DNA from 3 places in the Streptomyces sp. NPDC047042 genome. Region 1 is predicted to be linked to each of the others. Evidence: riboswitches for the same ligand, from Rfam matches in the RefSeq annotation. Region 1 holds a riboswitch; each other region holds the start of a gene.
The links. A riboswitch is a leader RNA that binds a small molecule or an ion and turns the genes downstream of it on or off. The one in region 1 is predicted to bind thiamine pyrophosphate.
Positions count from the first base shown of each region.

Region 1 (10,387 bases):
CGGCTCCCGCGCCCGCTTCAGCGCCGGCTACGGGTCCTCCTCCGAGTCCCGTTCCGCCTGCCCCTGCTGTGGCGGCGAGCGGTTCCGTACCCGGGCGGTCGGCCGAGACCATCAGCGCAGCCAGGAGCGTGGTCACCGGTACGGACGCGACCAGGCCGATCGAGCCCACCAGGGTCCGTACGATCTCCTCCGCGACGAGTTCACTGTTGGCGACCGCCCCGACGCTGCTCTGCGCGATGGAGAAGAGCAGCAGCAGCGGCAACGCGGCGCCCGCGTAGGCGAGGACGAGGGTGTTGACGACGGACGCGATGTGGTCGCGGCCGATGCGGATACCGGCGCGGTACAGCCCGCGCCACCCCATCGTCGGATTGGCCTCGTGAAGCTCCCAGACCGCCGATGTCTGCGTGACCGTCACATCGTCCAGGACGCCGAGCGAACCGATGATGACGCCGGCCAGCAGCAGACCGCTCATGTCGATGGACGGATACAGGCCATGGATCAGACCCGTGTTGTCGTCCGTGTTGCCGGTCAGCGCGGCCCAGCCGATGAACACCGAGCCCAGAATGCCGATCAGTACCAGGGAGATCAGGGTCCCGAGCACTGCCACCGACGTACGGGCCGAGAGCCCATGGCACATGTAGAGCGCGATCAGCATGATGGCGCTGGCCCCGACGACCGCCACGATCAGCGGGTTCGAGCCCTGCAGAATCGCAGGCAGGATGAAGAAGGTCAGCACCATGAAGCTGACAGCCAGTGCGACCAGCGCCATCAGACCGCGCAGGCGTCCGACGACCACGACGGCGAGTGCGAAGATCCCGGCCAGCAGGGCCATGGGGAAGCGGCGGTTCACGTCGGCCACCGAGTACTGGAGGTCCTTCGGCGCCGAGGGCTCGTAGGCCACCACGACCTTCTCGCCCTCGTGCAACTGCCGTGACTGGTCCGGCTGGACGATCTCCGTGAACGTGCGGCCCTTGTCGTTGCCGGTGTCGACGCGGATCGTCGCCCTCTTGCACTCGCCGGTCGCCTGCTGCTGTGCGGAGGAACCCTCGGCGGTGGACGTGCCGCCGGTCGGGGTGTCCCCCGAGGCGTTGACGGACTTGCAGTCGACGGCGACGACCTCGGTGACCGTGGCCTCCTGGGTCTGCCGGTCGAATCCCACGCCGGTGCGCTCGTGCGCCGGGGCGCCCCCGGGCCACAACACCGCCAGCCCGATCACGACCGCCGCGGCGAAGGGGATCAGAATCGCCCCGATGATCTTCCGCAAGTGGACGGACACAGGGGCGGCCGGGCCATGACTGTGACTGTGGCCGTGCGAGTGACCGCCCTGATGGTCGTCGGGTCCGTGGCCGCCACCGTGCCCGGGCCCTCCTCCCCCGTGCCCGTCACCCGGACCGGGGCCGTGCCCGTCGGCAAAACTGCCGCCAGGCCCGCCACGGTCTTCGTCCGCCTGGCCGTGCCCGTGGTGCCCATAGTGCCCAGGGTCGGCGCCTTGTCCCCGGCCGGTTCCGTGATCGTGTCCACCGACTGCTCCCGGGCCAGGACCTCGACCGCCGTCGGAAACGGGAAAGGGGCCGAACTGACCGGTCCCCGGCCCATCGGCCTCGAAATCCGGGCCCTGACGGCCATCGGGGCTCCTACGGCCGCCTTGACCCGTGCGCGCTGCTGGCCCGTAGCCGCGGTCGAACGTCCGGCCGGGACCGTATCCGGGACCGCCCCTCGAGCCAGTCGCTCCGCCGGTGCCGCCGTCTGCGCTGCCCGGTCCGGAGCCGCGCTGGGCACCGCTTCCGCGCGGCGGCTCGGAGGACGGGTACGGGGGTCCTTGCGTCGTGGTCACCGCCCGATCATCGCAAGAACGGCAGGGGCCCTCTGTTCACCTCGCCCAAATTAACGCTAGCGTGGAGGCACCTTTGCACACGCGGGAGCTCGGAGCACCGGGCTGAGAGGGCGCTGACCTCCGTCTTAGCAATGTTTCACGTGGAACATCGTGGAACGAGTGATGTTTCACATGAAACATCGGCAGACGGGATCCGCTGCGTCGACCGCTGAACCTGTTACCGGGTAATGCCGGCGTAGGGAGTAGGTCTCATGACCATCAAGGACGCACGCACGCCTGCCTCCGTCCAGGACGAACAGCCCGTAGCGGGCAACGAGTCCCAGGGGGCCGGGAAGTCCATCGGCTGGCACAAGGGGTATGTCGAGGGCTCACGCCCCGACCTGCGGGTGCCGGTCCGACAGGTGCACCTCACCAACGGGAAGTCGGTCACTCTGTACGACACTTCCGGTCCGTACACCGATCCACTGGTCGACACCGACGTCCGCCGGGGGCTGGCTCCGCTGCGCGACAACTGGATCATCGCCCGGGGCGACACCGAGGAGTACGCGGGTCGTCCCGTCCGTCCGGAGGACGACGGGATCAAACACACCTCGCCGCGCGGAGGGCTCAGGAACCTCGACGCGGTGTTCCCAGGGCGGCCCCGGCAGCCGCGCCGGAGCCGGAGCGGTCAGGCGGTGACGCAACTCGCGTACGCCCGCCGCGGGGAGACAACGCCCGAGATGGAGTTTGTGGCCGTCCGGGAGAACGTCGACCCCGAGGTGGTCCGTGAGGAGATCGCCGCCGGGCGTGCCGTGCTTCCCGCGAACGTCAACCATCCGGAGATCGAGCCGATGATCATCGGCAAACGATTCCTGGTGAAGGTCAACGCCAACATCGGCAACTCCGCGGTCACCTCCTCCATCGAGGAAGAGGTCGAGAAGATGACCTGGGCGACCCGCTGGGGCGCCGACACGGTCATGGACCTGTCGACCGGGCGCAATATCCACACCACACGTGAATGGGTGCTGCGCAACTCCCCTGTTCCCATCGGCACGGTGCCGCTCTACCAGGCGTTGGAGAAGGTGGACGGCCGGGCTGAGGAACTCACCTGGGACATCTACAAGGACACGGTCATCGAACAGGCCGAACAGGGCGTGGACTACATGACCGTCCACGCGGGCGTCCGCCTGGCGTACGTACCGCTCACCGCGAACCGCAAGACCGGCATCGTCTCGCGCGGTGGCTCGATCATGGCGGCCTGGTGTCTCGCGCACCACAAGGAGTCGTTCCTGTACGAGAATTTCGAAGAACTGTGCGAGATTCTCGCCGCGTACGACGTCACGTACTCACTCGGCGACGGACTGCGGCCCGGATCGATCGCGGACGCCAACGACCAGGCACAGTTCGCGGAGTTGCGGACGCTCGGGGAACTCAACAGGATCGCGAAGCGTTTTCACGTACAGACAATGATCGAAGGCCCGGGCCACGTCCCGATGCACAAGATCAAGGAGAACATCGACCTCCAGCAGGAGATCTGTGATGAAGCACCGTTCTATACGCTCGGCCCGCTGACGACTGACGTCGCGCCGGCGTACGACCACATCACCTCCGGTATCGGTGCCGCGATGATCGCCTGGTGGGGCACGGCCATGCTCTGCTACGTCACACCCAAGGAGCACTTGGGGCTGCCCAACCGTGACGACGTCAAGACCGGCGTCATCACCTACAAGATCGCCGCCCACGCAGCCGACCTCGCCAAGGGGCACCCAGGTGCGCAGGAATGGGACGACGCGCTGTCCGACGCCCGCTTCGAGTTCCGGTGGGAGGACCAGTTCAACCTGGCGCTCGACCCGGACACGGCACGCGAGTTCCACGACGAGACCCTGCCGGCGGAACCCGCCAAGACGGCCCACTTCTGCTCGATGTGCGGACCGAAGTTCTGCAGCATGAAGATCAGCCAGAGCATCACCGAGCAGTTCGGAGGTACGGCGGCTGCGGGAGCGACGGCCGAGGAGGTCGCCGAGGGGATGCTCCAGAAATCGAAGGAGTTTGCGGCAAGCGGAAACCGGGTGTACCTGCCGCTGGCGGACTGAGCGGATCAGCCCTCGGTCGAACCCGCGGCCTGTCCGCAGGCCGTGGGTTCGACGGGCAGCCCGGCTGGTGAGGCGGCGTCAGCGTCCGCCCTCTCCAGCTGAGCTGGGCCCGACCCACAGCCCCGAGTTCCGTGCCTTGTATCCGGGGACCCGCCGGTCACTCCGGCGGGTGGTCCGGGCCTCCGAAGTCCGGGCTGGTGAAGTCCGGGCTGGTGAAGTCCGGGCTCGTGAAGCTGGGGCGGTGGTGGCTCGTCGTCGGGCCGCCGTCGGGGCTGGTGAAGCCGGGCCGGTTGTAGCCGAGGTGGGGCATACGGCCGGTGGTCGGTTGCGGGGCCGGCTTGCGCTTCATCGCCGCCGTACCGGGGTCGGCGAGGGCCTCGCGGAGGAACGGCAGGATGCCGCGCTCCAACAGGGCCTCGCGCCAGGCTTCCCTGGCCAGCGCCACCTCCTCGGTCAGTTCGCCGTAGGCTCCGGCCTCCTCGGCCTCCGGGCTGTTGCGCAGGGCGGTGAGGAGAAGGCCGACCGCGGCGACGAGTATCGCCACTGCGGTCACCGCACCGAACACCCATCCGGTGGTGAGCATGGTCTGGGCGAACGCCGGCTCGGGGTTGAGCATCTTGAGGATGTAACCCACGAGCAGGAAGATCGCCGCCGCCGTGCCGGCGAGGACGGGAGCCAGGACCGCGACGACGGCGACGGCGCCCGCCCCGGCGGTCTCGGCGGCCTCGCCCAGCGTGGTGGCGAGCCCCAAGGTGCCCGTGCCCGACTCGGTGGAGCCGGATTCGTGGACGGACGTCGGGGTGGACGGCGCCGGGTGGCGCAGTTCGTCGCGGACCTTCACGTAGTGCTGGTATTCGCTCGCCGCCGCGACCGTGATGAGAGCGGTGGCGTTGAGCGCCATGGTGCGCAGTTGTTCGGGGTTCAGCCGCTCACCGACGGCGGCCAGTTCCGGGCGGTGTGGGGCGGAGCGCAGCGCCTCATCGAGGATCCGCTCGTATTCCTGGCGGTCCTCGTTCAGCAGGTGCTGCGGAACGCTGTTCATGTGCATCCCCCGATGCTCCGTAGGGCTTGGGGCTCGGCATGCTGACGAGCCGTCGGGCAGAAACGGAGGGGAGCCTGCTACGGATAAGCCGATGGTAGAGCGGCGACGGCGCGCGGTGACAGTGGATTTGAAGAAATTGCCGTCCGACTGTCCCCCGTCCGGTGCGGTAGGCCGTCGGAGAACGTCTGCCCAGGGAACGCCCGGGCAGGCATCAGAGTTCGAGCGGAAGCTCCTGGACCAGCAGTTTTCCGGCCATGGTCACGCCGCCGTCCATCGCGATGGCGAGTCCGTCGGCGTAGACGTGCGGATGTTCGATGTTCGGGCCGGAACTGTCCTCACCGTCGTCCTCGGTGCCGACATCGCCCACCAGATACGGGATGGGGCTGTGACCGTGAACGATGCGGCTGCCGCCGTACGTATCGAGGAGGGAGCGTACGGCCTCGGCACCGCCCTCGTCGCGGAAGGAGAAGCGCTTGGTGAACTTGCGGAACAGATCCCACACCTCGTCCGCGTCGTTGCGCGTGATCGTCTCGCGGACGGTGTCGTTGACCGCCTCGATCGAGTCGCCGTAGTCGAGGTAGGCGGTGGTGTCCGAGTGCACGAGCAGGTGGCCGTCGACCTCCTCGATCGCGTCGAGACGGGCCATCCACTGGAGGTGGTGGTCCTGAAGCCGGTCCATGTCGGTCTTCTGGCCGCCGTTCAGCAGCCAGGCCGCCTGGAAGGTGGCCGTGCCCGCGCCCGAGTTGACGGGGAGGTCACCGAATCGCTTGGCGCCCAGCAGCAGCAACTCGTGGTTGCCCATCAGCGCCTTGCAGTAGCCGCCGGCCGCGGCTGCCTCGGCGGACAGCCGCATGACGAGGTCGATGACGCCGATGCCGTCCGGACCGCGGTCGGTGAAGTCGCCGAGGAACCAGAGCCGGGCGGGGCCCGCGGACCAGTTGCCCGCGCTGTCGATGAGGCCCTGTTCCTGAAGGGCGCTCACCAGTTCGTCGAGGTAGCCGTGGACGTCCCCGACGACGAACAGCGGTCCCGCGCCCTCGGCTGCCGAAGTCGCGGGGTCTACGGTCACCTGAAGTGTGTCGCCGCGGTTGATGATCGGCAGGTCGCGCTGGGTGGGGGTGTACCCGTCCGGGTATTCCTCCAGGTCGGCCGGGGTCTGCGGGCTCGCCGGGGTCTCCGGGACCTCGGTGTCGGCCGCCCCGGTGGTGATGTCGCCGGGTGCCGTGCCATCGGCGTACGGACCGGTCTCATGGACGTACGCGGGCACCCGGAAGTCGCGTGACGTCGCCGTCCGCGTCACCTCGGGTCCCTGACCGGCCCCCTGAGTCATCGACCCCTCCACCATCGCGCCGCATCTGCACCGCATCGGACTGCCTGGTCGCAGCGGCCCGCGGTGTCGTGGGCCCATCATAGGAATGCGGATCGCGCCATGTGATGACCCAGGGGTGGTGAATCGGCGAAGGAGCCCAGTTCACCGCGGCATTCGCCCCGATTCGGAGGGGCTTTCCCGTACGGGCCCGGCCTGAACTTCCCCGCTTCGTGCCTCGGGCATCGACGCTTCGTACGATCATGACACCGGCGCCTGTCTGGCGTGGCGGCCTCGGGAACCGTGTTCCTGCACGGGGCCGGGCTCCCGTTCCCCGACGGGGCCGACCCCTCGTACGGCCCCGCTCCTCGGGAGCCGGCCCCGCGCAGGCCCACGGTCCCCGCCCCTCACCACCGCCCCAGGATCACCCTTTCTCGGGCGACCGCGGTGGACTGACCGTCGTGCGCGGCGGACGGCGCTGCGAGGACGTCCGCACGATCAGTTCGGTCGGTATCACCTGCTCGACGGGGAGGTCCGAGTCGACGTTCTCGATGGCGTCGATCAGGAGTTGGACCACCGCCGTGCCGATACGGCGCGGCTTCAGGGAGAGAGTGGTGATCGGCGGCTCCGTGTTGGCGTACACCGTGGACTCGCTGCAGCAGACCAGCAGGAGGTCCTCCGGGACGCGCAGGCCGTAGCGGCGGGCCGCGGCGAGCAGGTCCGTGCCGTTCGGGTCGAAGAGACCGTAGACGGCGTCCGGGCGGTCCGGGCGGGCCAGCAGCCGGTCGGCGGCCACGGCGCCGGCGCACGGGTCGTGGGCCGGGTAGGACTCGTACACGGGGTCCTGGCCGACCCGCTCGCACCAGCGCAGGTACGCGGTGGTGGAGAGGTGGGTGTAGGTGTCGGTGGAGGTCCCCGTGAGGAGGCCGATGCGGCGGGCGCCGGCGGCGGCCAGGTGGTCGAGGATGCCCAGGACGGCTGCCTCGTGGTCGTTGTCGACCCACGCGGTCACCGGGAGCGAGCCGGCCGGGCGGCCGTCGGAGACGACGGGCAGCCCCTGGCGGACGAGTTCGCTGACCACCGGGTCCTGGTCGGACGGGTCGATGACGACGGTGCCGTCCAGTGCGACGTTCGACCACACGTCGTGGCGGGAGGTCGCGGGGAGGATGACCAGGGCGTAGCCCCGGGCGAGCGCGGCGGAGGTGGCGGCCCTCGCCATTTCCGCGAAGTACGCGAACTCGGTGAAGGTGAAAGGTTCATCCCCGTATGTCGTCACGGTCAGACCGATCAGTCCGGACTTGCCGGTACGGAGGGTTCGGGCCGCGGCCGACGGGCGGTAGCCCAGCCGGTCGGCGACCTCGCGGACATGGCGTCGGGTGGCGTCCGGGAGCCGGCCCTTTCCGTTGAGGGCGTCGGAGACGGTCGTGATCGAGACGCCGGCGGCGGCGGCCACGTCTCTGATGCCCGCCCGGCCCGGCCGGCTGGCTCGTCGGGTTGTCTCCGCGCGGCTCACCTGGTGCTTCCCTGCTGCTGTCATGGCGAGCCGATAGTAGGGCTCATGCGGTGGGGTAGTGCGGACGCATATGCAGCCGTTGACAGGCACGTTTCTGCAAGGTCAATTACCGTCAACTGGCTTAGAAAGAAAGGTAGTTGAACGATATTACTGGCCTACGTGACTTGTCGGCGCGCATAGGCCTGCCAAGTGGCCGATGTCTCGAAGAGGTCTCAACTCACCTCTACGAGGGATGCGCGCCACGGCGTGAGCCACCGGCGCGTGCCGGAACACATAATGCGCCCCCTGATTCGTACAACTTTGTACAGTGATACCCCCGATGCGTGTGGGACCGGCGGGACGGGGGAGGCGGGCACGCGCCTTCGCCGGGCTCGTCCCGGAGACGACCGACCCGTACGCGCCGGCGCCGAATCCTCATAAGGTGAGAAGCATTGGTACCCGGTAACCGGCAGCGGGTGGCCGTGTCGAGCCGGTGGTGGTCACGAGGAGGACTGTGGTGAGCGAGACAAGCCCCAGGCTGCGCGCCGAGCTGGAGGGTATCCCCACCTACAAGCCGGGCAGGCCGGCCGCGGCCGACGGTCCGGTGGCCTACAAGCTGTCCTCGAACGAGAACCCGTATCCGCCGCTGCCCGGCGTGCTGGAGACCGTGACGGCGGCGGCGGGGGCCTTCAACCGCTACCCGGACATGGCCTGTACGGAGCTCATGAGCGAGCTGGCCGAACGTTTCGCCGTGCCCGCCTCCCATGTCGCCACCGGCACCGGCTCGGTCGGTGTCGCACAGCAGCTGGTCCAGTCGACCAGTGGGCCCGGTGACGAGGTGATCTACGCCTGGCGGTCCTTCGAGGCCTATCCGATCATCACTCAGATCAGTGGTGCCACGTCGGTCAAGGTCCCGTTGACGCCTGGGGATGTGCACGACCTCGACGCGATGGCGGACGCGATCACCGACCGGACCCGGCTGATCTTCGTCTGCAACCCCAACAACCCGACCGGAACGGCCGTCCGTCGGACCGAGCTGGAGCGGTTCCTGGACCGGGTGCCCAGCGATGTGCTGGTGGTGCTGGACGAGGCGTACAAGGAGTTCGTGCGCGACGTCGAGGTGCCGGACGGGGTCATGCTCTACCGCGACCGGCCGAACGTCTGTGTGCTTCGGACGTTCTCCAAGGCGTACGGTCTCGCCGGGCTCAGGGTCGGCTTCGCCATCGCGCACGAGCCGGTGGCGGCGGCGCTGCGCAAGACGGCGGTGCCGTTCGGCGTGAGCCAGATCGCCCAGGACGCGGCGGTGGCCTCGCTGCGGGCCGAGGACGCGTTGCTGGGCCGGGTCGGTTCGCTGGTGGTGGAGCGCACGCGGGTGGTCGACGGTCTGCGGGGCCAGGGCTGGACCGTGCCCGACACCCAGGCGAACTTCGTGTGGCTGCGGCTGGGGGAGCGCACGGTGGACTTCGCGGCGGTGTGCGAGCGGGCCGGTGTGGTCGTCCGGCCGTTCCCTGGCGAGGGAGTCCGGGTGACGGTCGGCGAGTCCGAGGCGAACGACATCTTCCTGAAGACCGCGGAGATGTTCCGCAAGGAGTTCTGAGACCTCCCGGAGCAGCTTCGGCGGCCATGTGCGGCACGTCACTCACCACGGGTGACGTGCCGTTTTGCTGTCCCGGAGGCCCTGAATCCCGTACTCCGGAGTGGTCGGAGACTGTTTCTGCCCCCCTCGTCTCCCGGGTCGAACGGGCATGCGCCATAATTGCTTGTGAATGTGAACGCGTTCACAAGCGCGTCTCGTTTGTCCCTCTCGTGCGGGTCGGCGACCGGGACGGACCGCCGCACTGATCACGGCTCGTAAGGAGGAGATGTGGAGATCGCTCTGGCACCGGAGACTCTGGCGCGATGGCAGTTCGGCATCACCACCGTCTACCACTTCCTGTTCGTCCCCCTGACGATCTCCCTCGCCGCGCTCACCGCCGGCCTGCAGACCGCCTGGGTGCGCACGGAGAAGGAGAAGTACCTCAGGGCCACCAAGTTCTGGGGCAAGCTCTTCCTGATCAACATCGCCATGGGTGTCGTCACCGGCATCGTGCAGGAGTTCCAGTTCGGTATGAACTGGTCCGACTACTCGCGCTTCGTCGGCGATGTCTTCGGTGCCCCGCTCGCCTTCGAGGCGCTGATCGCCTTCTTCTTCGAGTCCACCTTCATCGGGCTGTGGATCTTCGGCTGGGACAAGCTGCCGAAGAGGATCCACCTGGCCTGCATCTGGATGGTCTCGATCGGCACGATCCTGTCGGCGTACTTCATCCTCGCGGCCAACTCCTGGATGCAGCACCCTGTCGGCTACCGGATCAACGAGCAGAAGGGCCGTGCCGAACTCACCGACTTCTGGCTGGTCCTCACCCAGAACACCGCGCTGACGCAGGTCTTCCACACCCTCTCCGCGGCCTTCCTCACGGGTGGCGCCTTCATGGTCGGCATCGCCGCCTTCCATCTGACGCGCAAGAAGCACATCGAGGTGATGAAGACCTCGCTGCGGCTCGGCCTGGTCACCGTCGTCATCGGCGGTCTGCTCACCGCGGTCAGCGGGGACTTCCTCGGCAAGGTCATGTTCAAGCAGCAGCCGATGAAGATGGCCGCCGCC
Region 1 is NZ_JBEYVP010000001.1:91,459-101,845, reverse strand. It holds partial or broken gene ABZ855_RS00450 (YibE/F family protein) at 1-1,312, opposite strand, end outside; TPP riboswitch at 1,906-2,093, shown strand; gene thiC (phosphomethylpyrimidine synthase ThiC) at 2,086-3,906, shown strand; gene ABZ855_RS00440 (hypothetical protein) at 4,064-4,954, opposite strand; gene ABZ855_RS00435 (metallophosphoesterase) at 5,160-6,278, opposite strand; gene ABZ855_RS00430 (LacI family DNA-binding transcriptional regulator) at 6,679-7,791, opposite strand; gene hisC (histidinol-phosphate transaminase) at 8,264-9,343, shown strand; gene ABZ855_RS00420 (cytochrome ubiquinol oxidase subunit I) at 9,611-10,387, shown strand, end outside.

Region 2 (10,387 bases), on a different contig from region 1:
CCCGAGGACGAGCAGCACGGTGGCGAGGACGGCGAGCGGCCCACGCCTGCTCCGCGCCCGCGGCGAGCGCCGGGAGGGCGGTGCGGGCGCCGGGGGAGCGCCGACCGTTCCCAGCCGGCTGGTCCGGTGCAGCCGTCCCTCGTCGACCGGGGGTTCGATCTCGTTGACGGGCAAGGGCCGCTGCACGGCCAGCGCACGCGGGATGACGCTCGTCAGGTCCTCGGCGTTGTCGTGCGCCGAGGCGACGGCCTGCGGCGGTACGGCGTCCAGCTGTTCGGCGCCGAGCACGCTGCGCGTCTCCAGCACCTGCGCGAGCAGTGCCACGGCGTCGTACGGGCGGATGTCGGCGTTGCGCGCGGTCGCCGAGGCGACCAGCGCGTCCAGCTCGTGGGCCAGCCCGGGGACGAGGGACGACGGCGGCGGCACGTCCTCGTGCAGGTGCTTGTAGAGCACCAGCGCGGGGGAGTCGCCGTAGTGCGGCTGGTCGCCGGTCAGCATCTCGTAGAGGACGATTCCGCAGGCGTACACATCGACCCGGGGGTCGGTGGTGCCGGTCTCGATCTGCTCGGGCGCGAGGTAGGAGACGGTGCCGAGGACGGCGCCGGTCGTGTTGGTGACCGTGTCCACGGCCCGCACGAGCCCGAAGTCGGCGACCTTGACCCGGCCGTCGTCCCCTATGAGCACGTTCTCGGGCTTCATGTCGCGGTGCACGAATCCGGCCCGGTGGGCGGCGCCGAGCGCGGCGAGCACGGGCTCCAGGATGTCGAACGCGGCCCTCGGCTGGAGCGCGCCGCGTTCACGGAGCACGTCACGCAGGGTGCAGCCGGCGACGTACTCCATGGCGAGATAGACGTACGACCCGTCGGTGCCCTGGTCGAAGACCTGCACGACGTTGGGGTGCGCGAGCCGGGCCACGGACTTGGCCTCGCGGATGAACCGCTCGACGAAGGACACGTCGGCGGCGAGCGAGGGGTGCATCACCTTGAGGGCGAGCACACGGTCGAGGCGGGTGTCCACGGCCCGGTAGACCGTGGCCATCCCGCCGACCGCGATCCGCGCGTCCACGCGATAGCGACCGTCGAGCACCTGCCCGACGAGAGGGTCCTGAAGGGTCGTGTCCACGCAGGCGAGTGTACGAGCCGTCACTGACAGGGCCGCGATCTCACTCGGGAAAGCAGCAGGACTGAAGCCGACCTGTGACGCGACCGGCGACGGACAGCCGCCGACGGCGGACAACCCCCGCAGGAGAGCCCCCTTTGTCAACGGGCTGGAAACGGGCGGTGCGCGGGCGGGAGATCAAAAAGCGGGCCGCTCGGGATCAAACACGGCCAGCCCCTCCGCAGGAGACGACGCCTCGGCGAAGTGACGCCGCGGAATCCGCCCCGCCCGGTGGGCCAACCGCCCCGCCTCCACCCCGCTCCGCATGGCGGCAGCCATCAGCACGGGCTCCTGGGCCCGGGTGACGGCCGACGCCAGCATCACCCCCGCACACCCCAGCTCCATCGCCAGCGCCACGTCCGACGCCGTCCCCGCCCCCGCGTCCAGAATCACCGGCACGCGCGCGTGCTCCACGATCAGCTGGAAGTTGTGCGGGTTGCGGATCCCCAGCCCCGATCCGATCGGCGACCCGAGCGGCATGATCGCGGCGCACCCGACGTCCTCCAGCCTGCGCGCCAGCACCGGATCGTCGTTCGTGTACGGCAGCACCGTGAACCCGTCGTCCACCAGCACCTCCGCCGCGTCCAGCAGTTCGATGGGATCCGGCAGCAGCGTCCGCTCGTCGGCGATGACCTCCAGTTTCACCATGTCCGTACCGAGCGCCTCCCGGGCCAGCCGGGCCGTCAGCACGGCCTCCCCGGCGGTGAAGCATCCCGCCGTGTTGGGCAGCACCTGGATGCCGAGCCGTTCCAGCACCGACAGCACCGACCCGTGCACCGAGGGATCGACGCGCCGCATCGCGACCGTCGTCAGCTCCGTGCCCGAGGCCACCAGCGCCCGTTCCAGCACCTCGAGGCTGGGCGCGCCCCCCGTACCCATGATCAGCCGGGACGCGAAAGTAGTACCGCCGAGGACAAAGGGATCGTCGGCCATGGCTCAGCCTCCCTGGACGGCGGTGAGGACCTCGACGCGGTCTCCCTCGGCGAGGGGGGTCGAGGACCAACGCGCGCGTGGGACGACGGTTTCGTTGAGCGCGGCGGCCACCCCGGAAGGCGCCGGGGTGAGGGTCTTCACCAGGGCGTCGAGCGCGGTACCGGCGGACACCTCTCGCTGCCGGCCGTTGACCAGGATGTTCAGGATGTTCAGGGAATGGCTCATGCGAACTGCTCCATGCGTACGGCGTGGACGGCGTCGAACCGTCGGGGGGTGAAGGCGCGGGCCTCGTCCGGCAGTTCACCGGTGGCCAGGGCGGCGGCCATCGCGTCTCCGGTGACCGGCGTCAGCAGCACGCCGTTGCGGTAGTGCCCGGTGGCCACCAGAAGCCCGTCCAGCGCGGTCGGGCCCAGCAGCGGCGCGTTGTCGGGGGAGCCGGGGCGCAGCCCCGCGCGGGTCTCCGTCAGCGGCAACTCGGTGATCCCGGGGACGAGTTCGTGGGCGTCGCGCAGCAGCTCGTAGACACCGCCCGCCGTGACGGTGGTGTCCCAGCCCAGTTCCTCGCTGGTCGCCCCGACGACCAGCTCACCGTTCTCGCGCGGCACCAGATAGACCTGGCTGCCGCGCACCACGGCGCGCACGGTCCGGCTCAGGAAGGGCGCGTACCGCTGCGGCACGGTCACCCGCAACACCTGCCCCTTCACGGGCCGTACGGGCGGCAGCACGGCCTCCGGAACCCCCGCGAGCCGCCCGCTGAGGCTGCCCCCGGCCAGCACGACCGACCCGGCGGCCAGTTCGTCGCCGTCCGAGTCCATGACTCCCACGGCCCGCCCCCGCCGCACCTCGAGCCGCTCGGCCCAGGTCCGGCACAGCACGACCCCGGCGCGCTCGCACGCGGCCACCAGCGCCCCGGCCAGCCGTCGCGGATCGATCTGGTGGTCGCCGTCCACCCGCAGCCCCCCGCGCACGCCCGGCGCGAGCATCGGCTCCAGGCGCCGGCACTCGCGCCCTGACAGCCACTCCGACCGCAGGCCTGAGCGCTGTTGCAGGGCGTGCAGTTCGCGCAGCTCGGCGCGGTCGTCGGCGTCGAGGGCGACGGCGAGGGTGCCGCAGCGGCGGTAGCCGAGGTCGTGGCCGGTCAGCTCGGTGAGCTCGGCCACGAAGTCCGGATAGCGGCGGGCCGACTCCAGGTTCAGCCCGAGCAGGGTCTGCTCCCCGTGGTGCAGTTCGGTGACGGCGGCCAGCATCCCGGCCGCCACCTGCGCGGCCCCGCCGCCCGGCACGGGATCCACGACGGTCGTGGCGAGCCCGCGCTGCGCGGCCCGCCAGGCCGTCACCAGCCCGATGATCCCGCCGCCGACGACCACGACGTCCGAGGTGTGTGTACGCGACATGGGCGTCCAGCCCCTCCCTTCGCCGGCATGACCCGGATCAGGTTCGTACGGTCGGAGGCCGCCCAGCCTCCCTCTCAGCCCGGTGCGTCCGGGCTCCCGCGAGTGCTTACGCTGGTCACCCTAGCCCGCAGTGCGACGCCCATGTAAGGGAGCCCGTCCCCATGCCCCGCTCGCTCGACGGCCTTGTCCTCGCCCCCGTCACGGACCAGGCCCCAGGTCAGGTGGGGACGCGCACCCGGTTCACCTACCACGAGCAGAGCGGCGAGATCTGGGCCGAGTACGCGGGCGGCGATGTCGTACGCGGCCATCTCGTGGGTACACGGGAAGGTGACCGGCTCGACTTCCGGTACGTGCAGCTGAAGCGCGACGGGACGACGTCCTCGGGCCACTGTGTGTCCGAGGTGACCGAACTGCCCGACGGGCGGCTGCGGTTGGCGGAGACCTGGGAGTGGGAGTCGCAGCCGGGCAGCGGGACGAGCGTGGTGGAACAGGTCGAGCGCGCGGGTGTGGAGTAGGTCACTGACCGCGCCCACTGACTGACAATTTGTCAGTTGTCTATGGTGATCGGGTGAGCGAGCAGACGCAGGCACAGGACACACCGGGCGGGTCGCGGGCGCGGCGCGTGGTCGTCGTGGGTGCGGGCATGGCCGGGGTGCAGACCGCGGTCGCCCTGCGGGAGCAGGGGTTCACGGGCACCGTCACGCTGCTGGGCGCGGAACCCCATCAGCCGTACGACCGGCCGCCGCTCTCCAAGGCCGTACTGCTGGGCAAGGCGGAGGACTCCGCCTTCGACGTCGACTTCGAGGCCCTCGGCATCGAACTGCTGCTCGGGCGCGAGGTGCTGGGCGTCCGCGGCGCCGCACACGAACTTGACACCGCCGAGGGGCCCGTCCCGTACGACGTCCTGGTCCTCGCCACCGGCGCCGAACCGATCCGGCTGCCGGGCACCGAGGGCGTACCCGGGGTGCATCTGCTGCGGACCCTCGACGACGCCGAGCGGCTGCGGCCGGTCCTCGCACGCCAGCACGACATCGTGGTCGTCGGGGCGGGCTGGATCGGCGCCGAGTTCGCCACCGCCGCCCGGGAGGCGGGCTGCTCCGTCACCGTCGTGGAGGCCGCCGACCGGCCGCTCGCGGGCGCCCTGCCCGCCGAGGTGGCCGCGCCGATGGCCGCCTGGTACGCCGACAGCGGCGCCTCGCTGCGCACCCACGCGCGCGTGGCACGCGTCGAGCCCGGCGCGGTGGTGCTCGACGACGGCTCGCGGCTGCCCGCGGGCGCCGTCGTCGTCGGCATCGGGGCCCGCCCGGCCACGGCCTGGCTCACGGGCTCGGGGATCACCCTGGGCGAGCACCGCGAGGTCGTCGCCGACGACCATCTGCGCACCTCCCAGGCGGACGTCTACGCGGTCGGCGACTGCGCGTCCTTCCCCTCGGGAAGGTACGGCCGGCGTCTTCTGGTCCACCACTGGGACAACGCCCTCCAGGGCCCCCGTACGGTCGCCGCCAACATCATCGGGGAGTCCCCGGCGGTCTACGACCCCGTCCCGTACTTCTGGTCGGAGCAGTTCGGCCGCTTCGTCCAGTACGTCGGCCACCACCAGTCCGCCGACACCACCCTGTGGCGCGGCGACCCGGCGGGGCCCGCCTGGACGGTCTGCTGGCTGCTGGAGGGCCGCCTCGTCGCCCTGCTGGCGGTGGGCCGACCCCGGGACCTGGCCCAGGGGCGCCGGCTGATCGAGGCGGGCACCCTGATGGACGCCGAGGCCCTGACGGACCCCTCCCGGCCACTGAAGGCGGCCACGGCTTAAGGCCCGTCGTCGCCCGACGCGGCTCGACACGAGTACAACGGCGCAGGTCACAGGGGTCCCGCTTCCGACTGTCAGTGCGGGATGGCAGGCTTGTCCCGTGACCGAGATTGACGCAAAGATCGATGCTCTCGTCCCCGCCTGGCTCACGCTGCCCGACATCGCGGAAATCCTCGACATCGAGGTGACACGCGTCCGGCAGCTGGTCAAGGAGGGCCAAGTGATCGCCGTACGCCGTGGCGAGAACCGCGCGCTGCACGTCCCCGCCGCCTTCATCGACGGGGCCGAGCAGAAGGTCGTCAAGGGCCTCACCGGCACCCTGACGCTCCTGAGGGACGACGGCTTCTCCGACGAAGAGATGCTCGAGTGGCTCTTCACCCCCGACCCGAGCCTGCCCGGCACCCCCGCGCAGGCCCTCAGCGAGAATCGCGGCACGGAGGTGAAGCGCCGGGCCCAGGCGCTCGCCGTCTGATCCGACCAGCCGCCGGTGTGCGGGCCACGGCCCGCACACCACCACACAGGGGCGCGCCCGGGTGAACACCCAGGGCGCGCCCATGGGGGGACACGTATGCCCGAGACGCCCGACACCGTGCCCGGGGCGAGCGCCGGTACCGCCCGTGCGCGGCTCGCCGACGCCCGGGTCTACCTCTGCACGGACGCCCGCAGACGGCAGGGCGACCTCGCCGAGTTCCTGGACGCCGTCCTGGCCGGCGGGGTCGACATCGTGCAGTTGCGCGACAAGGGCATGGAGGCGGCCGAGGAACTGGACCACCTCCAGGTCTTCGCCGACGCCTGCGCCCGGCACGGCAGGCTCCTCGCCGTCAACGACCGCGCGGACGTCGCCCACGCGGCCGGTGCCGACGTGCTCCATCTCGGCCAGGGCGACCTCCCCGTCCCGGCGGCCCGCGCCATTCTCGGCCCCGACGTCCTCATAGGCCGCTCCACGCACGCCGAGTCCGAGGCCGAGGCGGCCGCCGTCCAGGAGGGTGTCGACTACTTCTGCACGGGCCCCTGCTGGCCCACCCCCACCAAACCGGGCCGCCACGCCCCCGGCCTCGACCTGGTCCGCCACACGGCCGGGCTCGCCACCGGGCGCCCCTGGTTCGCCATCGGCGGCATCGACCTGGGCAACCTGGACGAGGTACTGGCGGCGGGCGCCACCCGCGTGGTCGTCGTACGGGCGATCACCGAGGCGACCGACCCGGGCGCGGCGGCGGCGGAGTTCGCGAAGCGACTGCGTTCGCGGTGACCGTCGGGCGGGTGGCCGCCAGGTGTCCGAGGCGTGGACAACAAGGCGACAATCCGGGCAAATTTCCGGCATCCGGTTGGGAGACCGCCGCCCCCTGACTAACCTGCGGGTATGGCCCTCGGAACCGCGTCCACCCGAACCGACCGCGCACGCACTGTGCGTGACATGCTCGCATCCGGCAAGACCACGTACTCCTTCGAGTTCTCGGCGCCCAAGACGCCCAAGGGCGAGCGGAGCCTGTGGAACGCGCTCCGGCGGGTCGAGGCGGTCGCGCCGGACTTCGTGTCCGTGACCTATGGCGCCGGCGGCTCGACGCGCGCGGGCACGGTCAAGGAGACCCAGCAGATCGTCTCCGACACCACGCTCACCCCGGTCGCCCACCTCACCGCGGTCAATCACTCCGTCGCCGAACTGCGCAACATCATCGGCCAGTACGCCGACGCCGGCATCCGCAACATCCTTGCCGTGCGCGGCGACCCGCCCGGCGATCCGATGGCCGACTGGGTACCGCACCCGAGCGGTCTGACGTACGCCGCCGAACTCGTCCGCCTCATCAAGGAGTCGGGCGACTTCTGCGTAGGCGTCGCCGCCTTCCCCGAGACGCACCCGCGCTCACCGGACCGGGACACGGACGTCACGCACTTCGTCGACAAGTGCCGGGCCGGCGCGGACTACGCGATCACCCAGATGTTCTTCCACCCGGAGTCCTATCTGAGGCTGCGGGACGCGGTCGCGGCGGCGGGCTGCCCGACCCCGGTCATCCCCGAGGTCATGCCCGTGACCAGCGTGCGGATGCTGGAGCGGTTGCCGCAGCTCAGCAACGCGGCCATCCCTTCTACCCTGAAAGAGCGGATCCTCACAGCCAAAGACGACGCGACGGCTGTACGCTCCATTGGCATCGAGTTCGCCACGGAGTTCTGCGCGCGGCTGCTGGCCGAGGGAGTCCCCGGACTGCACTTCATTACGCTGAACAACTCCACGGCATCGCTGGAAATCTACGAAAACCTGGGTCTGCACCACCCACAGCGGGCCTAGACCGGCCGCACGGGCGTACGACACACTGCGTAGCGGCCACTGGGAGAGGGGCGTACATGGGCTGGACGGTCCTCTACATCGCGTTTGGCGTCGTCGCGCTGTGGCTACTCGGAGAGGTTCTGCTCCAGTACAAGGCGCGGCTGCGCTGGCGTCTGCTGGCCTTCGTCGGCTTCCTCGGCGTGGTCTTCGGCGTGCTCATCCCGTCCGTGGTGGTCATCGGCCTGGGCGCCGCTGCCTTCGCGGTCGGCCAGACCTACGTCACGCTGTCGTTCCGCAGTGGCTTCTCGGCCGGCTGGGCCGTCGCGGGCCGCACGGGCTTCCTCGCGCGGTTCGGCAAGAAGGGCCGCCGCGAGGGGGAGCACCAGGACCCGACGCTGGAGGTCTCCGACCTGGAGGCCACCGAGAGCGCCTACGGGCAGGGCAACGGCACGGACGCGGACTTCGGCGACTTCGGCCGCGGCCCCGCGGAGGGCGCCGGCAACGACGCCTACGACACCGGTGCCGGAACGTACCAGCAGGGCGAGGACTTCGACCGCGACTACGACCGGGACGACGTCTTCACCCCCGCCCGCCCCCTGCGGCCCGCGGAGACCGGGAACACGGCCGTCTACGAACCGCAGCCCATCCCCGACGAGACCGGCACGTACGGCGTGTACAGCGATGCCGCCTACGCGAACGCGACCGGCCAGGACCAGTCCTACGCGGGCGCGGGCCAGGACCAGTCGTACGCGGCGGCGGCCCAGAACGGCGACCAGACCTACGGGTACGACGGCTACACCGGCTACGACCAGCAGCAGTACGGCTACGACGCCTCCGGCCAGCAGCAGTACGCCGCCTACTCCGACCCGTACATCGGCCAGGGCTACGGCGGCACCTCGTACGACTCCGGCTACGACCAGCAGCAGTACGGGCAGCAGGGCTACGGCCAGGACCAGTACGGCAACGGCGGCTACCAGGAGACCCCGTCGAACGGTGTCTGGGTGCCGCAGCAGCGCAGCACCGACGACCCGTTCTTCGGCGGTGAACTCCCGCCGGAGCAGCAGTATCCCTACCAGGACAACGGCAACGGCCAGGGCAGCGCCAACGGCAACGGCCAGACGCACGGGAACGGCTTCGACGAGCAGCAGTACCGCTTCTGACGTCCGCTGCCCCGCCCGGGCGCCAGGGAACTCACTGCGAGCCCCGGAAGCCCGGCCCCTCCACGATCAGCCCGGCCACCAGCGCACCCGACATGCCCGCGTGCGCGAGCCCGCCCCCGGGATGCGACCAGCCGCCCACGCGGTACAGCCCCGGCAGCCGGGTGCTGTTGGCGGGACGCAGGAAGTCCCCGTTCCCACCCGCCAGCGAGGGCGCCGGCATGCCCCCGAGGAACGCGCCCGTCTCCTCGCCCGAGTGTCCCGGCGTCCGTATCTCCCGCCACAGGACGCGCTCGCGCAGCCCCGGGATCGCGGCCTCCGCCGCGCCGACCATCAGTTCCGCGAACCGTTCCGCCGGGCCGTTCGTACCCCAGTCGCCCATGACCGCCGCCGGGGCGCTCAGGACCACGGACTCGTGCTCCTCGTCGGGCCGCAGCGCGGGATCGTCCGGCCGCAGCACGGTCACCGTGGGCCGGACCGGGCCGTTTCCCTCCCCGCTGATCCAGTCCAACTCGGCCTCGCGGTCCGGCGCGTGCACCACCGTGCGATGCGCGGCACCCTTCTCGCGGGCCCCGCGCAGGGCCAGCAAAACGGTGAACCGGCCCGGCGACGGCGTCGACGCGTCGGGAAGCACGTCACCGTCCTCGTCGAGTGTGTGCTCCGTCAGCCCCTTCAGCCGTACGGGATCCACGCCCGCCACGACATGGTCGGCCTCCGTGACCGTGCCGTCGGCCAACTCCAGCCCCGCCGCCCGGCCGTCCTTCTCGACGATCCCCATGACCTCGGCCCCGAAGACGAACTCGACCCGCCGGGCCACGCACCGCTCGTACACCGCGCGCGCCAACTCCCGGATGCCGCCCCGCACATACCAGGTGCCGAAGGCGTGCTCCATGTACGGCAGCACGGCCGCGCTCGCCGGAACGGCCCGGGGATCGAGGCCGAACGCCAGGGCATGACTGTCCAGAAGGGCGGCCAGGCGCGGGTCGCACAGCTCCCAGGCGGCGACCTCGGAGAGGGTGCCGGCCCGCCGGGTGCGCAGCAGCCGCTTGTGGGGGACCGCCGGATAGGGCTCACGCTCCGCCAGCACCTGCCAGTCGCTCCACAGGGGCTCCTCCAGGAGCGGTCTGCGGGTGCGGTCCCAGGCCTCGCGGGCCCGGACCAGGAAGTCGCCCCAGCGGTCACCCGCCCCGGGGCCGAGAGCCGCCTCCAGCGCCTGGACGACGCCCGCACGGGACGCGTTCGGCAGGGCGACCTCCGTGCCGTCCGGGAAGACGTGCCGCGAGGACGGGTCGACCTGGACCAGCTCGACGCACTCCTCCAGGGGCTGCTTGCCGGTCTTGACGAACAGGTCGCGGTAGACCGCGGGCAGGGTGAGCAGCCCCGGCCCCGTGTCGAACGAGAAGCCGTCGCGCTCGAAGCGGCGCACTGCTCCGCCGTACGTCTCCCCACGCTCGTACACCGCCACCCGGTGGCCCGCGACGGCCAGCCGGGCAGCGGCCGCCATCGCGCCCATGCCGGCGCCGATCACCGCAATCCGTGCCATGCCAGGGACTTTATCGGCACCCACTGACAATCCCGTCAGGCGCCTGTGACCAGCCGTTTCTCCTCGCGCCGCTGGGCCCGGCGGCGCAGGAACCGGCTGATCCGGGAGATCAGGAAGTACAGCACGACCAGGCCG
Region 2 is NZ_JBEYVP010000033.1:42,359-52,745, forward strand. It holds gene pknB (Stk1 family PASTA domain-containing Ser/Thr kinase) at 1-1,122, opposite strand, end outside; gene ABZ855_RS33515 (thiazole synthase) at 1,297-2,091, opposite strand; gene thiS (sulfur carrier protein ThiS) at 2,095-2,295, opposite strand; gene thiO (glycine oxidase ThiO) at 2,313-3,485, opposite strand; TPP riboswitch at 3,483-3,595, opposite strand; gene ABZ855_RS33530 (hypothetical protein) at 3,647-4,000, shown strand; gene ABZ855_RS33535 (FAD-dependent oxidoreductase) at 4,054-5,292, shown strand; gene ABZ855_RS33540 (Rv2175c family DNA-binding protein) at 5,390-5,761, shown strand; gene thiE (thiamine phosphate synthase) at 5,858-6,538, shown strand; gene metF (methylenetetrahydrofolate reductase [NAD(P)H]) at 6,650-7,573, shown strand; gene ABZ855_RS33555 (hypothetical protein) at 7,630-8,712, shown strand; gene ABZ855_RS33560 (NAD(P)/FAD-dependent oxidoreductase) at 8,744-10,252, opposite strand; gene ABZ855_RS33565 (DUF4126 domain-containing protein) at 10,288-10,387, opposite strand, start outside.
Region 2: another riboswitch for thiamine pyrophosphate. It lies ahead of thiO (glycine oxidase ThiO); the one in region 1 lies ahead of thiC (phosphomethylpyrimidine synthase ThiC).

Region 3 (10,387 bases), on a different contig from region 1:
GGTCGCGGCCGATGCCCATGACGCCAGCGGACTTGTGGGGCTCGGCTCCGGTGCCGTCCGGAACGTGCTTGAGGTCGATGAACGACCAGCGGCTGTAGGCGTCGGTGTTGGAGGCGGACAGCCGCTTGAGAATGTCCTGAGTGCGCACGTGGGTGGCGTCGCTGACGACGCGGCGATGTCGGCGAGCGGGTCGTGTTCCTCGCCCCGCTCGATCAGGTGCAGGGTGGTGACTCCGTCGCGCAGGGCCTTGGCTCGGTCGGCGATGGCATCGGCTTCGTCGTCGTTGACCAGTGCGTGCGGATCGTGATGGATGCCTGTCCGGTGGGAATGGCGATCCCGTCGGAGGCGACGACCAGCGTTCCCTTTCCGGGCCTGGGCGCAGCAGGTGGCACCGAGCGCCGCCTTGGCCTGGGACTCGGTCCCCAGGAGGCCTTGGAACCGCCGCAGGGGTTCTTGTCGGCGTCCTTGACCGGGCACATGAACGCCACCTGTGCCTTGTCCACGATGCGGATCAGCGGCAGGAACACGGTCCCGGGAAGGGACTGAAGGCGACGTTTCATCTCGGCTACGAGGCCTTCGACCATTTCGGTTGCCTGGACGACGGGGTCATCGGTCGGTCCCTGTGTCCCTCGCCCCCTCGCTGGGGGCCCATGGACGGTCCGTCTGCCCAGCGGCCCGTCTTGCAGAGTGGGCCATGGCGTTTCCGACCCGGTAGCGCTTGCACGGGCTCTACCAGCGCAGACGCACCCTTCGACCACGGTGGGCCGGGCCGTCTGTGGGCCCTCCGCGGGGGCCCGAGATGGCCGGGGACGACCGACAACGGCCACCACCCGCAGCTCGCGCCCCAGGTCACACCATTCGATCTGCGACACTGATACAGCCATGCCTAAGCCAGGAGAACTCACATTCGTCGCCCCGCGCGGAGCTCAGAAGCCGCCGCGGCATCTTGCCGATCTCACGCCCGCCGAGCGTAAAGAGGCCGTTGCCGCGATCGGTGAGAAGCCGTTTCGTGCCAAGCAGCTCTCGCAGCACTACTTCGGGCGGTTCGCGCACGACCCGGCCGAGTGGACGAACATCCCGGCCGCCTCGCGCGGCAAGCTGCAGGAGGCGCTGCTTCCCGAGCTGATGACGGTCGTGCGTCATCTGTCGACCGATCAGGACACCACCCGCAAGACGCTGTGGCGGATGTTCGACGGGACGCTCGTCGAGTCGGTGCTGATGCGGTACCCGGACCGGGTGACCATGTGCATCAGCTCGCAGGCGGGGTGCGGGATGAACTGCCCGTTCTGCGCGACCGGGCAGGCGGGGCTCGACCGGAATCTGTCCACCGCCGAGATCGTGCACCAGATCGTGGACGGCATGCGTGCGCTCCGGGACGGGGAGATCCCCGGTGGGCCCGCGCGGCTCTCCAACATCGTGTTCATGGGCATGGGCGAGCCCCTGGCCAACTACAAGCGCGTCGTCGGTGCCATCCGTGCGCTGACCGACCCCGAGCCGGACGGTGTCGGGCTGTCGCAGCGGGGGATCACCGTCTCGACCGTCGGGCTGGTGCCGGCCATCCACCGGTTCTCCGACGAGGGCTTCAAGTGCCGGCTCGCCATCTCCCTGCACGCGCCGGACGACGAGCTGCGCGACACCCTCGTACCCGTGAACACGCGGTGGAAGGTGCGCGAGGTCCTCGACGCCGGGTGGGAGTACGCGGCGAAGTCGGGGCGCCGGCTGTCCATCGAGTACGCGCTGATCAGGGACATCAACGACCAGGCCTGGCGTGGTGACCGGCTCGGGCGGCTGCTCAGGGGCAAGCCCGTGCACGTCAACCTGATCCCGCTGAACCCCACTCCGGGGTCCAAGTGGACCGCCTCGCGGCCCGAGGACGAGAAGGCGTTCGTCGAGGCCATCGCCGCGCACGGGGTGCCCGTGACCGTTCGTGACACCCGGGGTCAGGAGATCGACGGGGCCTGCGGTCAGCTGGCGGCCACCGAGCGGTAGTCTTACGTCGTACATACATGTCGTTCATATCTTCATATTCCGGCAGGGGAGCGCCACAGCGCTGAGAGTGCGGGACAGCCCGCAGACCCTCTGAACCTCGCCCAGGTCATTCTGGGTAGGAAGTTCGGTCATCACTCAAGCTGTTGCGCCCTGCCCGGAACCCGTCACGGGGTCCGGGCAGGGCCGCGTCTCTTCCTGGTCATCCCAGGAGGAAGAATCCAGTGAGCATCACCAAGCAGGTCACGGCCCTTGCCGTCGGGCTCGGGCTCGTCGCGCTGTCCGCGTGCGGGTCCGAGGACGGCGGCAGCGGTTCGGCTGCGGAATCCAAGACCGTCACCCTGGTCAGCCATGACTCGTGGGCCGTCTCGAAGGGCGTCCTCGCCGCCTTCGAGAAGCAGTCCGGGTACAAGGTCAGGGTCCTCAAGGACGGCGACGCCGGGCAGGCCGTCAACAAGGCGATCCTGACCAAGGACAACCCGCAGGGCGACGTCTTCTTCGGCGTCGACAACACCCTGCTCTCCCGCGCGCTCGACAACGGCCTGTTCCAGTCGTACGAGGTGAAGGACGCCGACGCGATCCTGCCCGCGTACCGGACCGACGACGACAAGCACCGGGTCACCCCGATCGACAGCGGCGACATCTGCGTCAACTACGACAAGGGCTGGTTCAGCGAGCACAAGCTGACCCCACCCGAGTCCTTCGACGATCTGGTCAAGCCCGCCTACAAGGACCTCCTCGTCACCGAGAACGCCTCCACCTCCTCGCCCGGACTCGGGTTCCTGCTCGGCAGCGCCGCCAAGTACGGCGACGACGGGTGGACCGGCTACTGGGCCAAGCTCAAGGCCAACGGCGTCAAGGTGGTCGACGGCTGGGAGCAGGCGTACAACGAGGAGTTCTCCGGGTCGGCCGGCGGCAAGAAGGCCAAGGGCGACCGGCCCCTCGTGGTCTCGTACGCCTCCTCGCCGCCCGCCGAGGTGATCTTCGCCGACCCGAAGCCGACCGCCGCTCCGACCGGGGTCGCGATGGGCACCTGCTTCCGGCAGATCGAGTACGCGGGGCTGCTCAGCAACGCCAAGAACAGCGCGGGCGGCAAGGCGCTGCTCGACTTCCTGGTCGGCAGGACCTTCCAGGAGGACATGCCGCTCAACATGTTCGTGTACCCGGTGCGCGAGGGCGCCAAGGTGCCCGCCGAGTTCACCGAGTACGGGCCGCAGGCCAAGGACCCCGAGACGATGGACCCCGCGAAGATCGCCGAAGACCGTGACCAGTGGGTCAAGTCGTGGACATCGCTCGTACTGAAGTAGCCGAGGTAGCCGGGGCGCCCGCGCGCAGGCGGGGCGCCGCTCTGCGCGGTGCCCTGCTCGTGCTGCCCGTCGTCTTCTTCGCGCTCTTCTTCGCCTATCCCGTCGCCGCGATCGTCGCGCGCGGTCTGCACGTCGACGGGGTCTGGCGGCTGGGGCAGCTGGGGGACGTGCTCGGCGACTCCGGTATTCGGCACGTGCTCTGGTTCACCGTCTGGCAGGCGCTCGCGTCCACCGCGCTCACGCTGCTGATCGCGCTCCCCGGCGCGTATGTCTTCGCACGCTTCGATTTCAGGGGCAAGCAGATTCTGCGGGCCGTGGTGACCGTGCCCTTCGTGATACCGACCGTCGTGGTCGGTACGGCGTTCCTGGCACTGGTCGGGCGCGGCGGGCTGCTCGACGAACTGTGGGGCGTACGGCTGGACACGACCGTGTGGGCGATCCTGCTCGCGCATGTCTTCTTCAACTACGCCGTCGTCGTACGGACGGTCGGCGGGCTCTGGGCGCAGCTCGACCCACGGCAGGAGGAGGCCGCGCGGGTGCTCGGGGCCTCGCGGTTCACCGCCTGGCGGCAGGTCACACTGCCCGCTCTCGCCCCCGCCGTCGCCGCCGCCGCGCTCATGGTCTTCCTCTTCACCTTCACCTCCTTCGGAGTGGTGCAGATCCTCGGCGGGCCGACCTTCGCCACCCTCGAGGTGGAGATCTACCGGCAGACCTCGGAGATCTTCGACCTCGGTACGGCGGCCGTGCTGACGATCGTGCAGTTCGTGGCGGTGGGCGCGATCCTCGCCGTGCACGCCGGGACGGTACGGCGACGGGAGAGCGCGCTGCGGCTCGTGGCACCGGAGACGACCGCCCGCAGGCCACGCGGCCGGGGCCAGTGGGCGCTGCTCGCCGGGGTGCTGACCAGCATCGCCCTCCTGCTGGTGCTGCCGCTCGCGGTGCTCGTGCAGCGGTCGTTCGCCACACCGGGCGGCGCGGGCCTCGGCTACTACCGGGCGCTCAGCCGCGACGACTCGGGCATCTTCCTGGTGGCGCCGATCGCCGCCATCGGCAACTCGCTCCAGTACGCCGTCGCCGCCACGGCCATCGCCGTCGTCGTCGGGTCGCTGGCCGCCGTGGCGCTCACCCGGCGCGACGCCGGGCGGCTCGTACGGGGGTTCGACGCACTGCTGATGCTGCCGCTCGGGGTGTCGGCGGTGACCGTCGGGTTCGGGTTCCTGATCGCGCTCGACGAGCCGCCGCTCGATCTGCGCAGCAGCTGGATCCTCGTACCGCTGGCGCAGGCGCTGGTCGGGGTGCCGTTCGTGGTGCGGACCATGCTGCCGGTGCTGCGGGCCGTGGACGAGCGACTCAGAGAGGCGGCCTCGGTGCTCGGGGCGTCGCCGTGGCGGGTCTGGCGGGAGGTCGATCTGCCGATCGTGCGGCGGGCGCTGCTGGTCGCGGCCGGGTTCGCGTTCGCCGTGTCGCTGGGCGAGTTCGGGGCGACCGTGTTCATCGCACGGCCCGACAACCCGACCCTGCCGGTCGCCGTGGCCCGTCTGCTGGGCCGCCCCGGTGACCTCAACTACGGCCAGGCGATGGCCCTTTCGACGATCTTGATGCTGGTGTGCGCGGTGGCCCTGCTCGTGCTGGAGCGGCTGCGGACCGACCGGACGGGGGAGTTCTGACCATGCTCAGTCTCGACGGAGCGACCGTACGGTTCGGGTCGCGGCCCGTGCTGGACGGCGTCGGCCTCGATGTCGCCGAGCACGAGACCGTGTGCGTGCTCGGCCCCAGCGGCAGCGGGAAATCGACGCTGCTGCGGGCGGTCGCCGGCCTCCAACCCCTCGACGCGGGGCGGGTGTCGCTCGACGGCAGGGACCTCGCCGGGGTGCCCGCGCACAAGCGTGAGGTCGGCCTGATGTTCCAGGACCACCAGCTGTTCCCCCAGCGGGACGTCGGCGCCAACGTCGCCTTCGGGCTGCGCATGCACCACGTGTCCAAGGCGCAACAGGAGCTACGCGTAAGGGAGTTGCTGGCACTGGTCGGGCTGCCCGGCGCCGCCCGTCGGGCCGTCGCCGCGCTGTCCGGCGGGGAGCAGCAGCGCGTCGCCCTCGCCCGCGCCCTCGCGCCGCGCCCCCGGCTGCTGATGCTCGACGAACCGCTCGGCCAGCTGGACCGCTCGCTGCGCGAGCGGCTCGTCGTCGAACTCCGGGAACTCTTGGGCCGGTTGGGCACCACCGTGCTCGCCGTCACCCATGACCAGGGCGAGGCCTTCGCCCTCGCCGACCGGGTGATCGTGATGCGTGAGGGGCGAATCGCCCAGTCCGGTACGCCACTTGAGGTCTGGCAGCAACCCGCCGACGAGTTCGTGGCCCGTTTCCTCGGCTTCGACAACGTCGTGGACGCGACGGTGAGCGGGCAGGCCGCGGACACCCCCTGGGGCAAGGTCCCGGTCCCCGAGGGCGCCCCCCAGGGGACGCGCACGCTGCTCGTACGGCCCGCCGGGGTGCGCCTGGTGCCCGCCGCCGAGGGCCTGCGCTGCACCGTGGCCGCGCGTACCTTCCGGGGTACGCATGTCGCCGTACAGCTCCAGCCCGAAAACGCGCCCCGCCTGGAGGCCGCGTGTGCGCTGCGGGCGGCGCCGGAGCCAGGGGACGAGGTCGGGGTGGCCTTCGACGCGGCCGAAATTGTCGTGCTCGGCTGACGGGACCCCTCATAGGGTTCGGGGCATGACGACACTCGCACATGACCGCTATTGCGATGAAATCGCCCATCAGATCGGACAGTTGAGAGCTGTCGTGACCTCCGGCGCCGAGCTGTCCGCGACCGTGCCGACCTGCCCGGACTGGTCGCTGGAGCAGTTGGTGCGGCACACGGGCGGCGCGCTGCGCTGGGTGGACGCGCTGGTGCGGGCGCGGGCCGAGGAGGACATCGACGAGGATCTGATACCCCTGTGCGAGGGCCCTGAGACCCAGGGGGATGCCGCCGCGCTGGACGCGTGGCTGGCCGAGACCGGTGAACTGGTCGTCGGCGCGCTGCGCGAGGCCGGGCCCGACACCAAGGTGTGGGCGTGGGCGGGGATCCACACCTCGGGCTTCTGGGCGCGCCGGATGGCCCACGAGATCACCGTCCACCGCGCGGACGCGACCCTCGCCGCCGGGCTGCCGTACGAGGTCGCGGCCGACATCGCCGCCGACGCGATCGACGAGTGGCTGCAGATCGTCGAGTTCGTACAGCGGACGCAGCCGCACGACGCGGCGAGTGAGCTGCGACGCGGACCGGGCCACAGCATCCATCTCCACGCCACGGACAGCGGGCCGGAGTTGAACGCCGAGTGGCTGGTTGAGCTCACCGAGAGCGGTGTCGTCTGGCGGCGCGGCCACGAAAAAGCGACGGTCGCCCTGCGCGGTCCGCTCACCGACGTCATGCTCGCCTTCTACCGCCGACTGCCGCTGGACAGCCCGGGGTTGGAGATCCTCGGAGAGCGCGAGCTGCTGGAGTTCTGGCTGCGGAGGGCGACTTTCGGCTGACGACAGCGCGGTGGCCCGCCCCCGGACTCGGGGACGGGCCACAACGTACAGCCAGGTACTGCGGATACGGCGAGCGGAACGTCAGCTGTTGTTGGACGCACCACGACGGCGCAGGCCGAAGAAGACGGCGCCGCCACCGACGACGACCAGGGCAGCCGCGATGCCGGCGATCATGCCGGTGTTCGAGCTGGCGCCGGTCTCGGCGAGGTTGGAGCTACCGCCCGCGGGCGTCGGAACGCTGTCCGCCGGAGCACCCGGGGTGCTCTCGGAGGCCGACGGAGTCGGCGTGGCGGACTCCTCGGGCTCCGACGCCGACGGGGTCGGAGTGGCGGCGGGCTCCGAGGGCTTCGGGGTCTCCGAGGCCGGCGGGGTCGGGGTCGGCGACGGGGTCGTCTCCGTCTTGCAGGCCTCGCCACCGGTGAGAACGTCAGGCTTGACGTAGTCGTCGACCAGCTTGCCGGCCTTGACGTGCACGCGGTACGTCGTGTTCGGCGCCCAGTCCTCCGAGAAGTCGACGGTGACGCCCTCACGGCTGCCCACGATGTCCTGGGTGCCGATGACCTTGTCACCCAGGTAGACGGTGACAGTGGCGGGGGTGCCCGACGGGTCCTTGTCGGTGACGCTGATGACACCCTTTTCGCCGTCGCACTTGGCGACGGCGGAGAACTCAGTGATGTTGCAGGCGAACGCGTTGCCGGCGACGCCAAGCGCGAGCGCGGCCGAGGCGGAGGCAACACCGAGAATGCGCACGGAACGTGCGTTACGGAAAGATATGGACACGGTTGCCCTTCACGGGATGCACAACTGAGGGGGGTGGAGGGAGTGAAGAGACCTCATCACCTCGTCACCCCCACGAGTCTCACAGGTTTATAAGCGCGGCATAAGGGCTGTCAATCTGTATGCAGGCTCCAGGCATTTGTTTTGCCTACCCGTTAACCGGCAAGGCGTTTCAACGCCGCCGGAGCGTCCTCGATCCGGTCGACCAGGGCAATTCGGGCCTCCATCGCCCGCCCCCGCGCCAGGGATTGGAGCAACGGCCAGGCGGGCAGCCGCTCGGTCCAGTGGACACGGTCCACCAGGACCATGGGTGTTGGCTCGCCGCGCGACTCGTAGTAGTTCGGCGTCGCGTTGTCGAAGATCTCCTGTACGGTCCCGGCGGCACCCGGCAGGAAGACGACCCCCGCGGTCGAGCGGGCCAACAGCCCGTCCTCGCGGGTGGCGTTGGCGAAGTACTTGGCGATGTGCGAGGCGAAGGCGTTCGGCGGCTCGTGCCCGTAGAACCAGGTCGGAATGCCCACCGAGCCGCCCCCCTTGGGCCAGCGGGCGCGGACGTCGAATGCGGCGCGCGCCCAGTCGGTGATCGAGGGCGTGAACGAGGGCGCCCCGGCGAGGAGTTCGCACGCGTCGTCGAGCATGGTGTCGTCGAAGGGTGCCGCGTACGCGCCGAGGTTCGCCGCCTCCATCGCGCCCGGGCCGCCGCCCGTGGCCACCGTGAACCCGGCGCGCGTCAGCTCGCGCCCCAGGCGCGCGGCACCGGCGTACGCCTGCGTGCCGCGTGCCATCGCGTGACCCCCCATCACCCCCACCACCTGTGTGGCGCGCAGGAGTTCGTCGAGGGCGTCGGAGATGGCGTCGTCGTGGACGGAGCGCAGCATCGAGGCGTAGATGTCGCCGTCGGCCTTGGTGCGCTGGAACCAGGCGTACCCGAGGGCGTCCGGCGTCTGCTCGTAGCCCTTGTCGAGCCCGGCGAACAACTCGTCCGGCGCGTAGAGGCGGCCGCGGTACGGGTCGAAGGGCAGGTCCGGGACCGGCGGGAAGACCAGGGCGCCGTCCGCGCGGACCTTCGCCGCCGCGTCCGGGCGCATCGGGCAGCCGAGGAAGACGGTGCCCGTGGCGGAGCTGGTCAGCAACTCCTTCGTACGGTCCGTCAGATCGACGGCCTGGACGCGGAATCCGGCGAGTGTGCCGCGTGCGGAGACGACCGCGTCGAACTCCTCGAGCGTCTCGATCTCACGGTCGTCGTGGTGGGCCGCATGGGCGGGGCTCGTCTGCACCCGCCCATGTAAGCACGGTCGGGTCAGCCCTGGACGGCCGCCGGGTCCATCCACATGACCTCCCAGGTGTGGCCGTCGAGGTCGTCGAACGCACGGCCGTACATCTGGCCGTAGTCCTGCGCCTCGCGCGGCTCGGTACCGCCCGCCGCGAGTGCCCCGTCGACCAGTTCGTCCACCTTCGCCCGGCTCTCGGCGCTCAGACAGATCAGGACCTCGCTGGTCTTCGTGGAGTCCGCGATCTCCTTCTTCGTGAAGTCGGCGTAGCGGGACTTGCTCAGCAGCATCGCGATGATCGTGTCGCTGATCACGACACAGGCGGTGTCGTCGGTCGTGAACTGCGGGTTGATCGTGTAGCCGAGCTCGGTGAAGAACTTCTTCGACGCGGCGACGTCGTTGACGGCCAGGTTCACGAAGATCATCTGCTGGTACTCGCTCATGAGGGTCTCTCCCGTTGGTGGGTGGGGGTGTCGTGCTGTTCGGTGGGGTAGACCCGGGGGCTGTGCGGAACTCATCGGTGCGAGCGGATTTTTTTCGTACGGGTTTTCAGTACGGGTTTCAGGCCGTCAGCGGTAGTGCCGCCAGCTCGGCGATCAGGAGGGTCAGGGGGGCGAACAGGGCGAGGAGGGCGGCCGCGCGCAGGCCGGCGGCGGTGCGCAGGGTCGTGGCCGGTGCGCCGAGGCGGAGCAGGGCCGCGGTGGTGTCCGCGCGGGCGAGCCTGGCCTCGGCGGCGGCCGTGAGGAGCGCGCCGACGGTGCAGCCCACCACGACCAGGGCGCCCAGGGTGGTGAGGGGGCCGAGGGACGGGTCGTCGGCGGCGTCGTCGTACAGCGCGATCATGGCGTACGCGCCCGACGCCACCGCGCAGACGACGCCCAGGGGGCGGCCGATACGGGTCGCCTCCTCCATGAGGACGCGGCCGGCGAGGAGGCGGAGGGCGCCGGGGCGGACTGCTTGCAGCAGGCGTCCGCACAGGTGTGCGAGGCCGGGGCCGGCCAGGGCGAGGCCCAGGGCGGTGAGGGTCCAGCCGATGAGTACGGCGGCGGGGCTGCCGGTGGCTCCGCCGGGGATGGCGAGGGGGGTGTGGGGGGTGCGGGTGGCGTAGGCCTCCACGGCTAGGCCTGCGGCGAGTACGGCGATGCCCCAGGGGAGGTCTCGGGGGGTGGGGAGGGCGTGGGGGTCGGTGGGGGTGGGGTCGGTGGGGGTGAGGTGGGTTTCCTGGGCCGGGGTTTCGGTGGAACCCGGGGTTGCTGCCGGGGGGTGGGATGCGCTGCCCGGCGCTTGCGGGGTGCCGCCTGCGCCCACCCGTGCCGCCCCAGCGGCACGACTGCCCACAGACGGCGGGCCGGCTTGCGGGGTGTCGCGTGTGGCCTCGGCGGCACGACTGCCCGCAGGCGGGCGGGTTGCCTCGGCGGCGCTGCTGTTTGCGGTGGGGCGGTGGAGGTGGGTGGTGAAGCGGCCGTACCTGTGGTGGCGGGTGGGGGCGGGGATTCTTGGGCGCAGGGTCAGGGCCGTCGAGAGTGATGCCGTC
Region 3 is NZ_JBEYVP010000024.1:77,580-87,966, reverse strand. It holds partial or broken gene ABZ855_RS27345 (ATP-binding protein) at 1-623, opposite strand, end outside; gene rlmN (23S rRNA (adenine(2503)-C(2))-methyltransferase RlmN) at 883-1,989, shown strand; TPP riboswitch at 2,024-2,129, shown strand; gene ABZ855_RS27335 (thiamine ABC transporter substrate-binding protein) at 2,211-3,293, shown strand; gene ABZ855_RS27330 (iron ABC transporter permease) at 3,269-4,960, shown strand; gene ABZ855_RS27325 (ABC transporter ATP-binding protein) at 4,963-5,979, shown strand; gene ABZ855_RS27320 (maleylpyruvate isomerase family mycothiol-dependent enzyme) at 6,005-6,805, shown strand; gene ABZ855_RS27315 (LAETG motif-containing sortase-dependent surface protein) at 6,887-7,585, opposite strand; gene ABZ855_RS27310 (Rossmann fold nucleotide-binding protein) at 7,738-8,859, opposite strand; gene ABZ855_RS27305 (VOC family protein) at 8,883-9,296, opposite strand; gene ABZ855_RS27300 (hypothetical protein) at 9,415-10,387, opposite strand, start outside.
Region 3: another riboswitch for thiamine pyrophosphate. It lies ahead of ABZ855_RS27335 (thiamine ABC transporter substrate-binding protein); the one in region 1 lies ahead of thiC (phosphomethylpyrimidine synthase ThiC).